Geobacillus stearothermophilus ATCC 12980: one gene and its partner. Each later gene encodes a partner of the first gene's protein in a complex. Links are inferred from orthologs where the notes say so. Each region holds a gene or a part of one and is shown in the gene's direction. Other genes may lie near its edges.

Region 1 (8,510 bases):
GTTAGAAATGTGCAATAATGAAAATGGATTTTGTGCGCCGATTGATCTGGGGCCTGACAGCTTGTTATCCCATTTTCTCCTTATCTTCGCGCATGAAAGAAAAACAGTTATTTTTTTGTATTTCCTACTTGCAAAACGGAGAAGAGTTCATTAATATTATAAGTGTGTTAGCACTCAATAATGATGAGTGCTAATAAAAACGGCGAAAACTATCGTTAAGGAGGTTGTTTCCCGTGTTGAAGCCATTAGGCGATCGCATTGTCATTGAAGTCGTGGAAACTGAAGAAAAAACGGCTAGTGGCATCGTGCTGCCGGATACGGCGAAAGAAAAGCCGCAAGAAGGCCGCGTTGTCGCTGTCGGTGCAGGCCGCGTGCTTGACAACGGCCAACGCGTTGCGCCGGAAGTTGAAGTCGGCGACCGCATCATTTTCTCGAAATACGCCGGCACGGAAGTAAAATACGACGGAAAAGAATACTTAATTTTGCGCGAAAGCGACGTTTTGGCTGTCATCCGCTAATATATTGCGTTTACCACATAAACATTCCGGAAAACTGACATATCCTTAACTTTATGACACGAATACTTACCTTTTTCACGGCATGCAGTGAAACAAATTCATAAGGAGGTAACGGGGTATGGCAAAGGAAATTAAGTTCAGCGAAGAAGCGCGCCGTGCGATGTTGCGCGGGGTGGACAAACTCGCAGACGCAGTGAAAGTCACATTAGGTCCGAAAGGCCGCAACGTCGTATTGGAGAAAAAATTCGGTTCTCCGCTCATCACGAACGACGGGGTAACGATCGCGAAAGAAATCGAACTCGAAGACCCGTTTGAAAACATGGGCGCGAAACTGGTCGCTGAAGTCGCCAGCAAAACGAACGACATCGCTGGGGACGGGACGACAACGGCTACCGTATTGGCTCAAGCGATGATCCGTGAAGGATTGAAAAACGTGGCAGCTGGCGCCAATCCGATGGGCATCCGCCGTGGGATTGAAAAAGCGGTAGCGGTAGCGGTTGAAGAATTAAAAGCCATCTCCAAACCGATCAAAGGAAAAGAATCGATCGCCCAAGTGGCTGCGATCTCGGCTGCTGACGAAGAAGTCGGCCGATTGATCGCTGAAGCGATGGAACGCGTCGGCAATGACGGCGTCATCACGCTTGAAGAATCGAAAGGCTTCACGACGGAACTCGACGTTGTCGAAGGGATGCAATTCGACCGCGGTTACGTTTCGCCGTACATGATTACAGATACGGAAAAAATGGAAGCTGTTCTCGAAAATCCGTACATCTTGATTACGGACAAAAAAGTATCGAGCATCCAAGAGCTGTTACCGGTTCTTGAGCAAGTCGTGCAACAAGGCCGTCCGCTCCTGATCATTGCGGAAGATGTTGAAGGCGAAGCATTGGCGACGCTTGTTGTCAACAAACTGCGCGGCACGTTCAATGCGGTTGCTGTCAAAGCGCCTGGCTTCGGCGATCGCCGCAAAGCGATGCTCGAAGACATTGCGATTTTGACAGGCGGCGAAGTGATCTCGGAAGAGCTTGGCCGTGAACTGAAATCGACCACGATCGCGTCGCTCGGCCGTGCGTCAAAAGTGGTTGTTACGAAAGAAACGACGACGATCGTCGAAGGCGCTGGCGATTCGGAGCGCATCAAAGCGCGCATCAACCAAATCCGTGCGCAGCTTGAAGAAACGACGTCCGAATTCGACCGCGAAAAACTGCAAGAACGCTTGGCGAAACTCGCTGGCGGCGTAGCGGTCATCAAAGTTGGCGCAGCGACAGAAACGGAATTGAAAGAACGCAAACTGCGCATTGAAGATGCGCTCAACTCGACTCGTGCTGCGGTTGAAGAAGGCATTGTCGCTGGCGGTGGCACGGCGTTGATGAACGTCTACAGCAAAGTTGCGGCCATCGAAGCGGAAGGCGATGAAGCAACGGGTGTGAAAATCGTCTTGCGCGCGATCGAAGAACCGGTTCGTCAAATCGCGCAAAACGCTGGTCTGGAAGGCTCGATCATCGTTGAGCGCCTGAAAAACGAAAAACCGGGCATTGGCTTCAACGCGGCAACAGGTGAATGGGTCGACATGATCGAAGCTGGTATCGTTGACCCGACGAAAGTCACTCGTTCGGCGCTGCAAAACGCTGCCTCTGTCGCCGCCATGGTCTTGACGACAGAAGCGGTCGTTGCCGACAAACCGGAAGAAAACAAAGGCAACAACAACATGCCGGATATGGGTGGCATGATGTAATCTCGCCGCAAAAGCCTTGGAACACTGGGGTTTCCCCGGTGTTCTTTTTCTTTTTGACTATATATGCCTCAGCCAGGTGTTCTTACAGCCGCTGATCGGGTGAAGGGCAGCTGTTGTTTCTCCCTCATATCGCTATTCTATTGCACCTTTTCCTCCGCTGTGCTAGTTATCGCACCTCAATGAAAAACGCATAAATCGCATTCCCTTTTTTCCAAGAGGCGTGAATGGCATAAATGTATGCCTCTTTCTTTTCCGGAAGAGTAATGATTCCGTTTTGCACCGAGCGCCAGTCGGCATCTCCGCCGTTCCATACACCCGCTTCGATCGTCAACGGGCGGTCGTCAAATTGGAGGTGTAATTTTGCCCCAGGGGCAACCGGATGGGGATTCATGTTTTTCACGAGCAGCGGCGGGGCGGCAGCGTCGGCCACGACTCCGCGGCCGCCTGTTGACCATGTATATGTTCCGAGGCGGTGGTCGATTGTCTCTCCGTCGACGGCCAATCGTAAGTCAGGCGGTTGGATGTCGCCCGATTGGCAACCGGACAGCCATACAGCGATGAGGAGCCATAGCCATCTATTTTTTCATGTCGTTTCCCCCTTTCTCAGTTAGACGTTTTGCCTGCTCATTTGTTTCATTGTCGATTGTGATTTTGGGTAAAATTAGAAATGGAAAGGCGATATCCAAAGGAGGAGAATGGAATGAACGTGCGGATTGAACGCGATTCGCTCGGTGAGGTGCAGGTGCCGGCTGATAAGTACTGGGGGGCGCAGACGGAGCGAAGCCGGCAAAACTTTCGCATCGGCAAAGAAACAATGCCGCTTGAACTCATTTATGCCTATGCCGAGCTGAAAAAAGCGGCGGCGATCGTGAACCATCAGGCTGGAAAGCTGAGCGAAGCGAAGCAGCGGGCGATTGTGGCCACGTGCGAGGAAATTTTGGCGGGCCGATGGGATGACCATTTTCCACTCGTCGTCTGGCAGACGGGAAGCGGGACGCAGACGAACATGAACGTCAATGAAGTCGTGGCGAGACGGGCGAGCGAGCTGCTAGGTGACGGGGAGGGGCGCATTCACCCAAACGATGATGTCAACATGTCGCAAAGCTCGAATGATACATTCCCGACGGTGATGCATATCGCGATCTACATGAAAATCCAAACACATCTCCTGCCGGCGCTTGATGGCTTGATCGGAACATTCGCTGCAAAAGAACGCCAATATGAAAAGACGATCAAAATCGGGCGCACCCACTTGCAAGACGCGACGCCGCTTACATTTGGGCAGGAAATTTCCGGCTGGCGGACGATGCTGGAAAAAAGCAAGGCCATGATCACCGAAGCGAGTGAGAAGCTGCTTGATTTGGCGATCGGCGGCACGGCGGTCGGAACCGGAATCAATGCGCCGCCGGGATTTGGCGAACAAGTGGCCGAGCAGCTGAAGGCGCAAACCGTCTATCCATTCCGTTCGGCAACAAACAAATTCCATGCGTTGACCAGCCATGACGAGATTGTTTACGTCCACGGGACATTGAAAGCGCTTGCTTCCGATTTGATGAAAATCGCCAACGACATCCGCTGGCTGGCGAGCGGGCCGCGCTCCGGGCTCGGGGAGATCACGATTCCAGCCAATGAACCGGGGAGCTCGATCATGCCGGGGAAAGTGAATCCGACGCAAAGCGAAGCGATGACGATGGTCGCTGTTCAAGTGTTCGGCAACGACGCCACGATCGGTTTTGCGGCAAGCCAAGGCAACTTCCAATTAAATGTGTTCAAGCCGGTCATCGCTTATAACGCCATTCAGTCCGTGCAGCTGCTCGGCGATGCGATTCGTTCGTTTGATGAGCGGTGCGCCAAAGGGTTGGAGGCGAATGAAGCGAAAATGAAAGAATACGTAGAGCGGTCGCTCATGCTCGTGACGGCGCTGAGCCCGCATATCGGCTATGACCGGGCGGCGGAAATCGCGAAGCTCGCCCATCGCGAAGGGTTGACGCTCAAGGAAGCGGCATTGAAAACCGGGTATGTGACAGCTGAGCAGTACGAAGAATGGGTGAGGCCGGAGAAGATGATTTAGCGGCACAAAACGACGGGTAGATCAGCCGTGAGCGAATAGGCGGGCCAAAAACGCTCATCCCGATTCAAGGGATGAGCGTTTTTCCATTGAGACAGCCTCCTGCCGCCAGCTGGCTGCTTTGCACCGGGCAAATGTTAAGCAAACAGGCGAATGAGTTCATTAATCGACAAGACGGCAAACAGCGCCAGACAAAGAACGAGCAGCGCATTCGAGAGCCAATGGTTGCGCCCTTTTTCTGGAAGCGCTTTTTTCGAATTGAGCAAATAAAGAAGCGTCACAGCCAAAAATGGCATAAACAGCGCGCCGAGCGCCCCGTAGGCGATGATGAGTCCGACCGGCTTGCCGATGAAATGCAAGAGCATCGGCGGGAAGGTGAGCCAAAAGACGTAGAAGCGGAACGCTTTTGACTGGTTGAGCGATTCAGCGCCAACCGGCGTTTTCCGCATGTTGCGAACAAAATCGGCGAACAAATACGAAACGCCGTTCCAAACGCCGATGACCGATGTAAATGACGCCGACCAAAAGCCGAGCAAAAAGAGCCAACGGGCAGCCGGGTGCAGCTCGTTGCCCATGATCGAAGCGAATGACACAAGCCCCTGCTCGCCGCTGATCGTCGTGTCAGTGCCGTACAACAAGGCGGCCCCAAGCACGAGAAGCGACAACGTAAAGATGGCGGTGACAATATAAGCGGCAGCGGAATCATAGCGCATCGGCGATACGTAAGCTCGCCCTTTCCAGCCGTTTTCCTGTAGCCAATATCCGTATGACGCCATGGTGATAGAGCCGCCGACGCCGCCGATCAGCCCCGGGCCGATCATCGTCCACTTCGATTTCCCTTTTTTCTCTTCCCCCTTGTTGCAAATAGGTTCCAAAAGTTCCGTATATTCGATATTATAGTAATAGTATAAACTTCACCTTGTCTACCGCTGAAAGACCCATTCATTACTATAAAAGGAGTTTGATGTCATGGCGATTTACGAGCCGCTGCTCCCCCCTTTTGAAAAGGTGGTCCGCAACATTGAGCAAGTCATTGTCGGAAAACGCGACGTCATCATCCTCAGCTTAACAGCGTTATTGGCCAAAGGCCATGTGCTGCTCGAGGATGTGCCCGGCGTCGGCAAGACGATGTTGGTGCGTGCGCTGGCGAAATCGTTCAACGTGGAGCTGAAGCGCATTCAGTTTACGCCGGATTTGCTGCCGAGCGATGTGATCGGCGTTTCCGTCTACAATCCGAAAACACAGCAATTTGAGTATAAACCCGGACCGATTGTCGCCCACATCGTGCTCGCGGACGAGATCAACCGGACGTCTCCGAAAACGCAATCGGCGCTCCTGGAAGCGATGGAAGAAGGAAGCGTGACTGTTGACGGCGTCACCCGGGCGCTGCCGCAGCCGTTTTTGGTGATGGCGACGCAAAATCCGATTGAATATGAAGGAACGTATCCGCTCCCCGAGGCCCAGCTTGACCGGTTTTTAGTGAAACTGCACATGGGCTATCCGTCTCCCGATGAGGAAATCGAAATGTTAAACCGTCTCGAAAAAGCGGCGCCGCTTTCGGAGATCGGGCCGGTGATGCCGCTTGATGAACTGCTCACTCTGCAGCGAAAGGTGATGGGCGTGCATGTGAGCGACACCGTGAAGCGGTATATCGTCGATCTCATCCAGCAAAGCCGTGTGCACGAAGCGGTCTATTTGGGCGTCAGCCCGCGCGGGGCCATCGCTTTGATGAAGGCGGCGCAGGCGTACGCGTTCATTCATGGCCGCGATTTTGTCATCCCTGATGATGTGCAGCACCTTGCTCCCTACGTGCTGGCTCATCGCCTGCTTATTCGTCCGGAAGCGAAATGGGACAAGCTTGATGCTGAAATGGTCGTCAGTCAGCTTGTTGCCCGTACGCCGGTGCCGGTGCAAGGACGGCGATAAAAGCATGAACGCGAAGCGAATGAAGAAGGGGAGGCGTTGGCTCCCGCTTGTTGGATTGTTGCTGTTGACCGCCATCTTGTTTTCCTATGCCATGTTTCAAGGCGGATTTGTCAGCTGGTTTTTGTTTTACAGCTTTTTGCCGTTTGGACTGCATGCGTTTGCCGTCGCCTTGTATCCGATCAGACGCGTTGCGGTAAGCCGGACGGTGCCGGCGAAGCGCTATCATGCAGGAGAACCGATTCCGGTGACGGTCCGCATGGAGCTGCCTTGGGCGATTCCGCCCGCTGCCCTCACCGTTTCGGGCCAGGAGCCGCGGCATGGAGGGGCGATGGCCGCGTGGCCGTTTCGACGCCGCCTTTCTTGTGCGTGGTCGCTCTCGTTGCCGCGCGGCCGCCATCAGTTGGACATCGTGCGCCTCGAGGCTTCTGACGCCCTCGGCTTTGTGAACAAAGCAGAATCGTTTTCGGCGCCGTGCACGATCATCGTGTATCCCCGCTATTGGCCTTGGCCGGCAGAAATGGTGCGTGAATGGTTCGCCTATGGAAAAGAGGCCCGCCCGCTTGCTTACCGCCGCGATCTGGCGGTGGCGGCCGGCGCCCGCGAGTACGCGCCCGGTGACAAAATGTCGTGGGTGCATTGGAAGGCGTCAGCGCGAAGGCAAGCGTTGATGACAAAAGAGTTCGATGAGCCGCGCAATGACGATTGGATCGTCGTGCTCGACGGCGCCGCATCGCCATGGTTTGAGGAGCTTGTCACGCTGGCGGCGTCCATCGCGAAAGCGTTGATCGATGAAGGAGTCCCAGTCGGCCTGCTCGTGACTGGAAAAGCACGTTCTTATTTAGCGCCGCGGCGAAGCGAGGAGCAGTGGCCGTCGCTCCTTCTCCGTCTGGCGGAAGCGGAGGCGAACGGATCAGCGCCGCTTGCGTCTCAATTGGCGGAGGAGGGGAACTGGAGAACAACGGCCGGTTGCGTGGTCGTGACGTCGAGGTTATCCGCCGAGTTGGCTGCGCAGCTGCGAGTGATGGCGTCAAAACGCTGCATAGTGTTGTATGTGGTCAACCGTGAATGGGGAGAGGACGAGCGGAGGTGGGCGGACGGACTCCGCCATGCGGGGGTGCACGTATCCCACATGCCCCCTCAATCATGGCAAACTGTCCGGCAAGGAGGAGAAGACGGATGAGGCGGTTAGGGACAAGGAAGTTGTCTGCTATGCTGCCCAACGTCCTAGCGGCTTGGCTGCTCACGGAATGGCTTTGGCCGTTGGAAGACGTGACGGATACAGCGCATATTAGAGTGTTTGCGGCCTTTGTCGCCCTTTGCTTCGGGATGTATTGGCTCCGCCTTCCGATCTGGCTGTCCGCTTTGGGGAAAGCGGGATATATATGGTGGTCGCTCGCTTGGCTGTTTTCGTTCCATTCGGCCGCCTCGCTGCCGTATGCCTTATGGCGGGATGGCGCGGCTTGGCTGCAGGAGGGACGCTTGTCCATGCCGAGCGATGCCGTGCGCACCTTTGCCTTTTTTCTGCTGCTATGGGCCATCTCGTTTCTGTTTCATTGGCTGATTGTCCAGAAAAAACGGTGGTTTGTCCCATACGCATTGACAGTTGGGTATATCGCTGTGCTTGATACGTTTTTTCCGTATAGCGGGAACGACGCGATCGTTCGCCTTGTGGCGCTTGGCTTTTTCGCCTTCGTTTGGCTGCATGGCGAGCGGCTGCAGGCAAAAGTGCCGTCTTTTCGCATCGGAACGTGGCGGGCGGCCGCTCTGTTCATTCCGGCTGCTGCTTTGGCGGCTGGGTATGCGGGACCAAAGCTGCCGCCGCAATGGCCGGATCCGGTGGCGTTTATCCGCAGCGATCACGCCCAGCCGGAAGAAACGAACGACGACTCGCCTTCTCCTGGCGTGGCAAAAGTGGGATACGGACAGAATGATTCCCGCCTCGGCGGGCCGTTTATTGCTGATGATACCGTCGTCTTTACGGCGAAAGATCGAGGGCTTCATTACTGGCGGATTGAGACGAAAGATATTTACACCGGCAAGGGATGGGGAGTGTTTCCGAGCGAGCAAGTCCGCTCGTTTGCCAACGGCGAAGAGCTCAAGTATGAATGGTGGAGCGATCAAGTTGAGACAGTGGAGCAAAAGGCGGAGATCGAGCGGCGCAATCAAGGGTTTCATCTCGTTTATCCGCTTGGGTTGCGGCGGGTGGAAGCAGCCGAACCGGTCGTGTACCGCATGGATGTGGCGACAGAGAAAATTTATACGA
Region 2 (2,810 bases), 2.0 Mb from region 1 along the record:
GGCTGGTTGACCGCGCCCCAGTCGATCGTTTGCTTCGTTGACGGTTCTTCGACGATGTATTTGTCTTTCGGCGACCGCCCTGTGTACTTGCCGGTTGTCACCGCGACGGCTCCGGTGTGGGTCAGCCGTCCTTCGTTCCGTTGCAGGACTTTCTCGACGAGCTCGGCGACGGACAATTGGTGATGTACGTACGGTTTTTGTAGCAATAAATCAAGCTTATTCGTCATGTTTGCGATCCCCATATTCAAAACCCGCCTTCTTTTTGTAATCACTCTTGAAAATAGTATAACACATTTTTATTAATAGTCCATACTAATTGTGTGGGTTTTTCAAACTTTATTTTGCCCAATGTGTCGATTTCCTTGAGGAAAGAATTTTCGCGGCTGGAAATGATAAAAAATGAATTTTGATAGTTGACTTTGCCGATTCCGTTGCGATAAGATAAGTCATTGAACGGATACTCTTATCCCGAGCCGGTGGAGGGACAGGCCCGATGAAGCCCAGCAACCGTCACAACTGGACATGTGTGAAATGGTGCTAACCTGTGGCAAGGCGCAGTCCTTGAACGATAAGAGTGAAAGGAAGCAATACGATTGCCATGACCTTTCCTCAGCCGTTACAGGAAAGGTTTTTTATATTGCGAAGGGAAAAAGGGAAATGAGTTCCGTGTCGCCACATCATGCCAAGAGGAGGAAACAAACCGAATGTCAGCCAAACGCCGCTTGTTTACTTCAGAGTCTGTGACGGAAGGACATCCGGATAAAATTTGCGACCAAATTTCTGACGCCATTTTGGATGCGATTTTGGAAAAAGATCCAAACGCCCGCGTCGCCTGCGAAACGAGCGTCACGACCGGGCTGGTGCTCGTGAGCGGGGAAATCACGACATCAACATACGTGGACATTCCGCGCATCGTCCGCGATACGATCCGGGAGATCGGCTACACGCGCGCCAAATACGGATTTGACGCTGATACGTGCGCGGTGCTGACGTCGATTGACGAACAATCGCCGGACATTGCGATGGGGGTGGATCGGGCGCTCGAGGCGCGCGAAGGTCAGATGACTGATGAGGAAATTGAAGCGATCGGCGCCGGCGACCAAGGATTGATGTTTGGGTTCGCCTGCAATGAGACGGAAGAATTGATGCCGCTGCCGATTTCGCTTGCGCACCGCTTGGCGCGCCGATTGGCGGAAGTGCGTAAAACGGACGTCTTGCCGTACTTGCGGCCGGACGGGAAAACGCAAGTGACGATCGAATACGATGAAAACGGCAAACCGGTGCGCGTCGATACGATCGTCGTTTCCGCGCAGCACCATCCGGAAATTACGCAAGAGCAAATCGAGCGCGACATTAAAGAGCAGGTCATCAAGCCGGTCGTGCCCGCGGAGCTGCTTGATGAGAACACGAACTATTTCATCAACCCGACAGGACGGTTTGTCATCGGCGGTCCGCAAGGGGATGCTGGGTTGACGGGGCGCAAAATCATCGTCGATACGTACGGCGGCTACGCCCGCCACGGCGGTGGCGCGTTCTCGGGCAAAGATCCGACGAAAGTCGACCGCTCGGCAGCGTATGCGGCCCGCTATGTCGCGAAAAACATCGTCGCGGCAGGACTGGCCGACAAATGCGAAGTGCAGCTCGCCTACGCGATCGGCGTCGCCCGTCCGGTATCGATTTCCATTGATACGTTCGGCACCGGCAAAGTGTCGGAAGACATTTTGATTGAGGTCGTGCGCAGCAACTTCGATCTCCGCCCGGCGGGCATCATCAAAATGCTTGACCTGCGCCGCCCGATTTACAAACAGACGGCTGCTTACGGCCATTTTGGGCGTACGGACATCGACTTGCCGTGGGAGCGCACTGATAAAGCGACGACGCTGAGAGAACAAGCGCTGGCGCTGGCGGACAAGTGATGAAAGAAAAAGAGCTGCCTGATCACGGTAGCTCTTTTTTGTCGGCGCACGATGTCCGCTGTTGCTGCAGCGCTTTGTAATACTGCCCTTTCTCGACATATTCGCGGCGGATGCGCTCCATTTCGCGGATATCGTCTTCCGTCAGTTCGCGGACGACTTTCGCCGGTCGGCCGAGGGCGAGCGTGTTGGGTGGAATTTTTTTGCCCGGCGGCACTAAACTGCCGGCGCCGATAAACGCGCCTTCCCCGATTTCCGCGCGGTCCAAAATGATTGAGCCCATGCCGATGAGCGCGTTTTTGCGAACGATGGCGCTGTGCAAAATGACTTGATGGCCGACCGTCACCCCGTCCTCAATGATAAGCGGATTGTTTGGACTTTGATGCAAAATTGAGTTATCTTGAATATTGACCCGGTTGCCAATCACCGTTGGTGCCACATCGCCGCGAATGACGGTATTGAACCAAATGCTTGTCTCTTCGCCGATCACGACATCGCCGGTGATCGTCACATAGTCGGCGATAAAGGCGGAGGCGGCAATTTGCGGCGTTTTGCCTTTGTATGGGTAAATCATGGGCGTTCGTTCCTTTCTGTTGCAAAATCGATCGTTCACCATGTATTGTACAACGCTGCGTCCAAATCGCCAACGAAAGCGAGCGCGCCTAATCGGGATTGGTGAAAAACGTTTCGTTTCGCCCGATGAGTGGTTGGGATCGGGGAAGAAGATCCGATTTCACAAAGCTTCTCAACGTGAGAAGAACCGTTGTTGAGCGGCTTTTTCATTCCGTCGCCAACCCTTTTATGATTTGCCCCGGCCGCATTGATGGCAATACTGGAAGACGAGATCGCAAGCTGTTCAGACGCGAAACAATTTTGGTTGCCGATAAGATGGAAATG

Evidence for each region. Proteins that work in one complex are often made in the same cells at the same time.
Region 2: the proteins of groL (region 1) and metK are in contact, whole or in part, in a cryo-EM structure (PDB 8P4O), measured with the Escherichia coli proteins. The link is inferred for Geobacillus stearothermophilus ATCC 12980 from one-to-one orthologs.

What each region holds. Positions count from the first base shown.
Region 1 is NZ_CP128494.1:230,585-239,094, forward strand. The notes cover bases 1-2,944. They hold groL (chaperonin GroEL), read left to right. Parts: upstream 1-636; coding sequence 637-2,253; downstream 2,254-2,944. Other genes in these bases: groES (co-chaperone GroES), read left to right, coding at 234-518; QSJ10_RS01330 (hypothetical protein), read right to left, coding at 2,420-2,755. Outside these bases: fumC (class II fumarate hydratase), read left to right, coding at 2,954-4,324; QSJ10_RS01340 (Nramp family divalent metal transporter), read right to left, coding at 4,459-5,196; QSJ10_RS01345 (AAA family ATPase), read left to right, coding at 5,291-6,247; QSJ10_RS01350 (DUF58 domain-containing protein), read left to right, coding at 6,252-7,427; QSJ10_RS01355 (DUF4129 domain-containing transglutaminase family protein), read left to right, coding at 7,424-8,510.
Region 2 is NZ_CP128494.1:2,246,999-2,249,808, reverse strand. The notes cover bases 21-2,810. They hold metK (methionine adenosyltransferase), read left to right. Parts: upstream 21-704; coding sequence 705-1,916; downstream 1,917-2,810. Other genes in these bases: QSJ10_RS12130 (gamma carbonic anhydrase), read right to left, coding at 1,939-2,487; pckA (phosphoenolpyruvate carboxykinase (ATP)), read right to left, coding at 21-242. Outside these bases: more of pckA, read right to left, coding at 1-20. UniProt on the Escherichia coli protein: Catalyzes the formation of S-adenosylmethionine (AdoMet) from methionine and ATP.